DNA from 4 places in the Rhizobium sp. BK112 genome. Region 3 is predicted to be linked to each of the others. Evidence: predicted binding sites of a transcription regulator. Region 3 holds the regulator's gene; each other region holds the start of a gene.
The links. Region 3 encodes PhoB, which activates phosphate uptake and scavenging genes when phosphate is short. Its sites were predicted from a motif close to TGTCATNNANCTGTCAT; they were not measured.
Positions count from the first base shown of each region.

Region 1: FHT75_RS01265 (DUF1045 domain-containing protein) is a predicted target of PhoB. The motif match lies at 1,128-1,144, and genes of this name have one in related genera.
Region 2: ppk2 (polyphosphate kinase 2) is a predicted target of PhoB. The motif match lies at 989-1,005, and genes of this name have one in related genera.
Region 4: FHT75_RS23980 (UDP-2,3-diacylglucosamine diphosphatase) is a predicted target of PhoB. The motif match lies at 1,274-1,290, and genes of this name have one in related genera.

Region 1 is NZ_JACHYZ010000001.1:274,730-276,930, reverse strand. It holds gene puuE (allantoinase PuuE) at 1-233, opposite strand, end outside; gene FHT75_RS01265 (DUF1045 domain-containing protein) at 345-1,052, opposite strand; gene FHT75_RS01260 (NAD(P)/FAD-dependent oxidoreductase) at 1,167-2,201, opposite strand, start outside.
Region 2 is NZ_JACHYZ010000006.1:143,795-145,995, forward strand. It holds gene ppk2 (polyphosphate kinase 2) at 53-967, opposite strand; gene FHT75_RS18295 (GMC oxidoreductase) at 1,110-2,201, opposite strand, start outside.
Region 3 is NZ_JACHYZ010000004.1:74,215-76,415, forward strand. It holds gene FHT75_RS12990 (GcrA family cell cycle regulator) at 39-572, shown strand; gene phoB (phosphate regulon transcriptional regulator PhoB) at 832-1,515, opposite strand; gene phoU (phosphate signaling complex protein PhoU) at 1,663-2,201, opposite strand, start outside.
Region 4 is NZ_JACHYZ010000009.1:219,812-222,012, reverse strand. It holds gene FHT75_RS23985 (MFS transporter) at 1-219, opposite strand, end outside; gene FHT75_RS23980 (UDP-2,3-diacylglucosamine diphosphatase) at 399-1,211, opposite strand; gene FHT75_RS23975 (histidine phosphatase family protein) at 1,499-2,201, shown strand, end outside.

The DNA of each region.
Region 1 (2,201 bases), on a different contig from region 3:
TACTCGTAGATCGATTCCATGTTGAGGTTGCGCTGCCCAGGCCAGGCGGCTGCGCCGACGATTTCCGACAGCAGGTTTTCGGAAGCCGGATCGCCGTCAAGGATCGAACTCTCGCCGCCCTCCTCGTAGTTGATGACGAACTGCACGGCGACGCGTGCCTCGTCCGGCCATTTCGGATCGGGCGTCAAACGCCCATAACCGACAAGATTGCGCGGATAGGTCTCGGATACCATCAAATCACCTTCTGAAAAGACGGGGAACGGTAGCATCCGCAGCCGGAATGTCGAGACGGAAACTGCGCAACGGGATTTTCCCATTACGGAACAAATCTTTAGCCTGGATATTCAGGCGATCTTGCGCGCGCTGACCTTGCCCATCGGATGCAGCGAATGAACGCGGAAAGGGCCGCCGGTGCCCTCCTCGATCATCAGCGCCACGTTGGAAACCGTGACCGGCTCGCATAACACAGGCTCGAAGATCGTCTGCAGCGCCGGCTCGATGCGCGGCATGTCGATCGCGTTGACAGGGCCTGTCACCGGCATATGAAAGCGGAACTCCTCCATCACGTAAGGGCTACCCCAGCGATGCAGATTGGCAAATTGCGTCGCCGACAGCCCGTCCGGATCGCTGCGTTCGATCTCGGCCTCGCTCAGCGGCGCGCGGAAACGATCGAATTCCTGCACGATCGCCGAGGCGAGATACTGGATCTGCTCGCAGGGAATACTCGGCAGCAGGCTGTAGAAATTGCCGAGCCGGGCGACTTCGATACGCGGAATCTGGAAGGGAACGAAGGTCCCGGAAAAACGCATCAGATCGCGCAAGAGTTGCGCTTCCGACATCTCGTGAGACAAGTGAAATGGCGTCTTCAAAACGCCGTGAAAACCATAGCGCCGCGGCACGGCGGTATGGAAGGCGATCTCGTGAATGCCGAGACCACGAACGGCCGGAGGCTCCACCATATCGCCCGAAAACACGTTGCGGCCAAGCCAACTGGCGGCCACGAGCGATAGCGGGTCGCTCGCCGGGGGCGTGAAGCAAATGGCATAGCGCATGCAATTTCCTCCATCAAGGAAGTGAGCGCCGCTGACTTCAGGCGCTGTCGATGCGCAAGCAGATAGGTGATTTGCATGACAGAATAACGAAACGCAGCGGCGCCTAATTCACGTTTAACGTGAAGCCGCCGCGATGTGGCTTGAAATTGCGAAGCTTTCCGGCAACAAAAATCCGCAATCTGTATCGCCTGCGATTGCTATCGCCGCCTCCGCCAGCCGGTGCGCTAGGCCGAAGCTGACCTTGAAGCCACCGGTCAGCGCGATCAGGCGTGGGTGATCGGGGTGGCGACCGGTCATCGGATCCCGGTCGATCGCCTTCGGGCGAAGCCCCGCCCAGCGCTCGACGACCGGGGCGTCGCGAAGGCTTGGCACGATCACCCGCGCCGTCTCGATCAGCATGTCGAGCTGGGCGTCGGTCGACATGGGATCGTCAAAGCGGTTCTCACTGGTGCTGCCGATCGCCACGTGCCCGCCTTCATGTGCGACGACATAGAGCCCGTCGAGAAAGATCGTCGGCAGCGACGGGTCGATATCGGCTTTCAACAGAGCCGCCTGCCCTTTGACCGGCTGGCCGAGCGGCTGCTTCAGCCCGGGCGTCAGCTCCTGCAACAGCGGAAAGGACTGATAGCCGGCGGCAAGGATGCAGCGGCTGAAAGCCAAGCTTTCGCCGCCTATTTCGGCGGTGCCGCGATCGGGATCAAGGCCTGCAACCCTGGCATGTTCGATGATCCGCACGTGTTTTGCCCGCCGCAGGAAGGCGGTAAGCGCCGCGATCAGCAACCGCGGCGCAACGCGCGCGGCGAGCGTGTCGTGCACGAAGCCGCTCTTGCCGGCGGACGGCTCGATCCAGCCATCGACCGGCGGACTGTCGAGCACATGCCAGTGGAAGCGGCGCTCGCCCGCCCGCCAATGGCGCTCGGCGTCTTCGAAATGGCCGCACGCTATGCGGTTGAGATGCGGCTTCGGCAACGGGATCAGCCGCCCGGACCTGGTATAACCGGCGGAAAGCCCGGTCATTGCTTCGAGCGCTGCGATTTCGGCTTCGAGTAGGACCAGCGCATCGAACTGGAACTGCTTCTTTTCAGACCACCGATCCGGCATATGCGGCATCAGCGCGCCGAGCAGGCCGCCGCTTGCGCCTTCGCCCAA
Region 2 (2,201 bases), on a different contig from region 3:
GCTATTGCATGGCGTAGCGGCACAATTCTGGGCCGCCGATTGCGGTCCCACTTCAATAGCGCTCCGGCACGAGCATTTCAGCCGGAACCGGCGCCCTATTGTAATCGGCGTGACGGATGCGGTCCGGCAACTGGATCTCCGGTTTCGGAACATCCTCGTAAGGGATCTGCTCGAGAAGATGGGCGATGCAGTTCAACCGCGCCCGTTTCTTATCCACGGCCTGCACCACCCACCAGGGTGCATCCTTGGTGTGCGTGCGCGCCAGCATCTCTTCCTTGGCCTTGGTATATTCCTCCCAATGGACACGGCTCTCCATATCCATCGGCGAGAGCTTCCACTGCTTCAGCGGATCGTGGATGCGCATCTTGAAGCGGAATTCCTGCTCTTCGTCGGTGATCGAAAACCAGTACTTGATCAGCACGATCCCGGAACGGACCAGCATCCGCTCGAATTCAGGCACCGAGCGGAAGAATTCCTCGAGTTCATCAGGGGTGCAGAACCCCATGACGCGCTCGACACCGGCGCGATTGTACCAGCTTCGGTCGAAGAGCACCATTTCACCGGCTGTCGGAAGATGCGGGACATAACGCTGGAAATACCATTGATGCCGCTCCCGCTCGGTCGGGGCGGGCAGCGCGACCGTCCGGCATACGCGAGGATTAAGCCGCTGGGTCACGCGCTTGATCGCGCCTCCCTTGCCGGCCGAATCCCGACCTTCAAACAGTACCACCACTTTCAGCTTCTTATGCTGAACCCAGTCCTGCAGCCGCACCAGTTCATGCTGAAGCCGGAAAAGCTCCCGGAAGTAGATCTTTCGCTCGAGCGTCTGCTCCGCCGGTTCCGACATTCCTTTGGCGACCAGATCGTCCAGCCGGTCTTCCTCCATCTGCATTTCCAGCTCCTCATCGAAGCTGTCGGCGATTTCGGCCTTGATCCGGTTGAGCTGGTCCTGATGTGATTGCGACATGGCCTTTTCCTTTTGCTTCTTTTGACAGGAGCATGTCAGTGCGAAGTTTGTGTGACGACCACTTCGCGAAGACCAAAACGGCTACTTGCCTCTCTCGTTCCACGCACTCGACAGAAACAGGTGCCGAGTGGGATCAGTGCGTCTACAGCTGCCCTGCTCGGTACTGGTCGACAAGGTTCCGGCAGGCGCGGATCGTCAGGGCCATGACGGTGAGCGTCGTGCCGGCGATGCCGCTGCCGGGAAAGGCGCTGGCATCGGTGACGATCAGGTTCGGCGCATCCCACACCTGGTTGTAGGGATTGAGCACCGAAGCCTCCGGGGTTTCGCCCATGCGCGCGCCGCCCGTCTCATGAATGGCCGCGCCCATGCACATGGTCTTGCGGAACCATGTGCGGAACATGAAACGGCTGAAGGCATCGGCTTCGGGAAAGGCGCCTTTGCCCATCTCCTTGAGGCCGGTGGGCGAACCAATGAATTCGAGGTCGCCGCCGACCTCCTTGATCATGGCAATCAGCGTTTCTTCCTGCCTTTTGAGCAGCGCCTGCTCCTCCTCCTGCATGACGCAGCGGATATGCGGCACGGGAATGTTCCAGGCATCCCTGCGCTTGGCGTCGAGCGTGATGCGATTGTCGGCATAGGGCAGCATTCGGCCGAAACCAAAGAAGGCGAGACGCGCATCTGCGTCCGCGGAGACCGGCGCCCGGCCGACGCTTCCCTGGTAGTCGAAATCGCCGCGGGCGGCGTCGCCCTCGCCGAAGCGGGGAATGAAGATCCCGCCCGACGGATTGTAGAACGGGTCGGTCGGCGCGGACTCGTCCGTCGCCCAACCCTTGGCCTTCGAAAAGGAGCCGAACGCGAGACACGGAAGCTGATCCATGAAATAGCGGCCGAGGGCGCCCGAACCGTTGCCAAGCCCGCCCGGATGTTTCGCCGAAGCCGAATTCAACAGCAATCGCACGCTCTCTATCGGCGAGGCCGAAAGCACAACCATCGCAGCCCGCGCGGTCGATACTTCGCCCGTATTGCGATCGATGAACTCCGCGCCGGTGGCGCGGCCCGTCTTCTCATCCGTGGTGATGCGACGAACGACGGCGTCGTAGCGGACGCTCAGCTGGCCGGTCGCCTTTGCTTCGCGCAGCGGTCGCGGCATGCGGTCGGCATCGGGCGCGATATAACGCCAGGAGACGACGTTCCGCTCCGGCCAGCGGCTTTCCACCGCCTGCTTAAAGGTCTG
Region 3 (2,201 bases):
GATTCTGCCATCACCAACGCAAAAGGTGGAGACAGGGCATGAACTGGACAGACGAGCGGGTCGAGAAACTCAAGAAGCTCTGGGCCGAAGGACTGAGCGCCAGCCAGATCGCGGCACAACTTGGTGGCGTCAGCAGAAACGCGGTCATCGGCAAGGTGCATCGGCTGAGCCTCCCCGGCCGTGCCAAGGCCGGCGGTACCGCCAATGCCGCCCGAACGCCGAAACGCAATACTTCTGCGCCGCGCGCGCCGAACTACGCCTCACGGGTCGCCACTCGCACCGTTACCCGCCAGCAGGGCGCGACGATGCTGAAGGAAGAGATCGAGATCGAAACGATCGAGGAAATGGAATACGTGCCGAGAGGCAACGTGGTCGTTCCGATTTCCCGACGCCTCGGCCTGACGGAACTGACCGAACGCACCTGCAAGTGGCCGGTCGGCGATCCGCTGAAGGATGACTTCCACTTCTGCGGCTGCGAATCCCCCGACAATTCGCCCTATTGCAGCTATCACCAGAAGCTTGCCTACCAGCCGGTCAACGAACGCCGCCGGGCAGCAGCGCGGGCCAGCTGAGCGGGTAACATCGCCGCACATGAGAAACGGGCCGACTGGCCCGTTTTTTTGTAGTTATTGGTTCGCGCGGATGGCTGCCCCTCATCCGCCTGCCGGCACCTTCTCTCCGCTTGCGGGGCGAAGGGGATATGCCCGACCTCTCCGTTCCCCGCTGACCTCTCGCAGGGCACGTGCCCTCGCCCCGTTTTACGGGGAGAGGGTTAGGGTGAGGGGCAGACGCTAGCTCGAGCGACGTTGTCAGCAATCAGAATGGAGGCCCTCAGGCTTCCATCGAATAACCGGCACCGCGGACGGTGCGGATGACGTCCTGCATGTTGGAGAAATTCAGCGCCTTGCGCAGGCGGCCGACATGGACGTCGACGGTGCGTTCGTCGACATAGATATCGTGGCCCCAGACGCCGTCGAGAAGCTGCGAGCGGGAGAAGACCCGGCCCGGCGACGACATCAGGAATTCCAGCAGGCGGAATTCGGTGGGGCCGAGGCGGACTTCGCGGGTCTTGCGATGGACCCGGTGGGTTTCACGGTCGAGCTCGATATCGCCGCATTTCAGCACCGTCGACAGCACCTCGGGACGGGCGCGGCGCAGCATCGCCTTGACGCGGGCGACGAGCTCGGGGGTCGAGAAGGGCTTGACGACATAATCGTCGGCACCCGTCGAAAGCCCGCGGACGCGTTCGCTCTCTTCGCCGCGCGCCGTCAGCATGATGATCGGCAGGCGCTCGGTTTCCGGCCGCATGCGCAGGCGCCGGCAGAGTTCGATGCCGGAGACGCCAGGCAGCATCCAATCGAGGATGAGCAGATCGGGCGTGCGCTCCTGAAGCCGCATTTCGGCTTCGTCGCCACGAAGGATGGTATCGACCTCGAAGCCTTCCGCTTCGAGATTGTAGCGAAGAAGCACGCTCAGGGCTTCCTCGTCTTCAACAACTGCAACTCTCGGGATCATGCGTGTCGGTCTCCTCGCGCATGATCCTTGAACCGGGGATGGTTCAAGCAATGCATCCTGCGCAAATTCAGAATTGGCTGCGACCTCTTTGCGCGCCCCGGATGGGCGCGCACGCAAGCTTCTAGCCCGGCCGTCCGGCCCGGGCGGTTATTCGGTTACCGCGCCGACGGTGTTGGCGCTGTCGTCTTTCGGACGATCGCCTTCCGGCTGCGCACCTGTCGCCATGTAAAAGATCGTCTCGGCGATGTTGGTGGCGTGGTCGCCGATGCGCTCGATGTTCTTGGCGCAGAAGAGAAGATGCGTGCAGCTGGTGATGTTGCGCGGATCTTCCATCATGTAGGTCAGGAGCTCGCGAAACAGCGAGGTGTACATCGCGTCGATCTCGTTGTCGCGTTCGCGGATCGCGTTCGCCTTGTCGGCGGAGCGATTGGTGTAGACATCGAGCACTTCCTTGAGCTGGACGAGCGCCAGTTCGGAGAGATGCTCGAGGCCGCGGGCGAGCTTGCGGGGAACGCCGGTGCTTTGGACGGCGATGACGCGTTTGGCGGTGTTCTTGCCGAGGTCGCCGACGCGTTCGAGATCGGCGGCGATGCGGATCGAGCCCATGATTTCGCGCAGGTCCGCGGCCATCGGCTGACGGCGGGCGATGGTGACGATCGCCTTGTCGCCGATTTCGCGTTCGGCGT
Region 4 (2,201 bases), on a different contig from region 3:
CATGGCGACGACAGGCGCCACCAACACGCGAACCACCATCGGTATGGCAAGGATGATGCCGATCTCGTGATCGCTGAAGCTGTGGGTTGCGAGCCAGACGGGAAAGAACGGCAGAACGATGCCGTTGACGAGCAGCGGCGCACAATAGGAAAGCGCGCTGAGCAGCCGGAAGCGCGGCGGCGCTCCCTCACCCGTCGGGGAATGTTGAGCGGGAATCATGGGCGGACCTGAAGGAAACTGGACGTTGTCCTAACACGCCACCCTGGAGGCGACTATTGCGAGAAATAGCCGTTCTGAAACGTTTTAGAAAATAAATAGGGCCTGTCACCTGACGGTAACGGCTAAATTCTTGGGAGCGCGGGCACGGATGTGCCAGCACAAAAATCAGGCCGCCAAAATCAGGCAGCTTGGGGGGCGAGTTCGCCCTCGTCATGCATTTCGATGGCGGCAAGCGCCGGCACGCTGCTGGCGAGCGCCCGCCAGGTGATCAGTTCGAACGTACCGTCCTCGTGCTCGGCGACCGCCGTGCAGCTTTCCACCCAATCGCCGGTGTTGATGTAGCGGATGCCGTCCATGTCCTGAATGATGGCATGATGGATATGTCCGCAGATCACGCCGTCGGCGCCGTTTTTGCGGGCTTCTTCAGCCACGACGCGCTCGAATTCACCGATGAAGTTGACGGCATGCTTGACCTGCAGCTTGGCCCAGGCCGAGAACGACCAGTAGGGCATGCCGAGCCGGCGGCGCACCGCCGCCAGGAGAATGTTGATGCGGATCGCCGTATCGTAAGCCCAGTCGCCGAGATAGGCGAGCAGCCGGGCGTTGCGGACGACGACGTCGAATTCGTCGCCGTGCAGGATCAGGTATTTCTTGCCGTCGGCGCCGTCATGCATCATGCGCTCGACGACCTCGATGCCACCGAAATGCATGCCCGGGAAGTCTCGCAGGAATTCGTCGTGATTGCCGGGAATATAGACGACGCGGGTGCCCTTGCGCGCCTTGCGCAGCAGTTTCTGAACGACGTCATTGCAGACCTGTGGCCAATACCAGCTGCGCTTCAGACGCCAGCCGTCGACGATGTCGCCGACGAGCACGATCGTATCGGCTTCGTGGTGGCGCAGGAAATCCAAGAGGAAGTCGGCCTTCGCGGCCTTCGAGCCGAGGTGGACATCGGAAATGAAGAGCGTGCGGAAATGTCTGGGTTCCATCATGTCTTTCACGAGCTGCCGCTCATGTCCCCATCTTTCATCTAACCTTCCAAAACCAGACTCGTGTTTCAGGATGATGACAAGATGTGGAAAAGCGCTGCAAACCGCTCATCCCCCGCGGGCAGAATGCCCGTCGCCGCGCGGGCAGATTGTCCGCCGCCGCGCTGGCAGAATGTCCGTCGCTGCGCTGGCAGAGTGTCCGTCGCCGCGCGGCCCGCCAGCCATGTTGCCCTGCGCATTCAGGGCGTTCATGATGACAGCGATTCATATCCGACAATGCGGGATGGCTGATGCGTATCTTTCTCGTTCGCCACGGCGAATCCCTCGGCAACATCAATGAACAGGCCTATCGCCAATTCGGCGATCATAACGTGCCGCTGACGCAGTGGGGCTATCGGCAGGCGCTGGAGGCAGGCAGCGTGATCGCCTCCTATGTCACGGCGTTGCCGAGCGCCGGTTTCGGCAAGCTGCACATCTGGTACTCGCCCTTTCTCAGGACGCGGCAGAGCAAGGATGCGCTGCTTGCAGCCCTGCCGGAAAGCGTCGTCGGTGACATCAGGGAGGATTATCTGCTGCGCGAGCAAGATTTCGGTCTCTTCACCGAGATCTATGATCATGCCGAACAGAAGCAGAAGTTTCCCGATGAGTTCGAAAAATGGGCAAGGCTGCGCAGCAACAGCGGCAAATTCTACGCGCGGCCGCCGGATGGCGAGAGCCGGGCGGATGTGGCCCAGCGGGTGCGCCTGTTCCTGCAGACCGTCATGCACGACGCCGAAAATAGCGACCACAACGTCGTGATCGTCGGCCATGGCGTCACCAACCGGGCGGTGGAAATGAACTTCCTGCACCGCCCCGTCGAGTGGTTCGAGCGCTCCGACAATCCCGGAAATGCCGATATCACCTTGATCGAGGGGACGCGCTCGCAAGGATACGAGTCGATCCTGCTGCATCAGGCGGTCGATCGGCAGCCGGGACAGGAAGGCGAACTGCGCG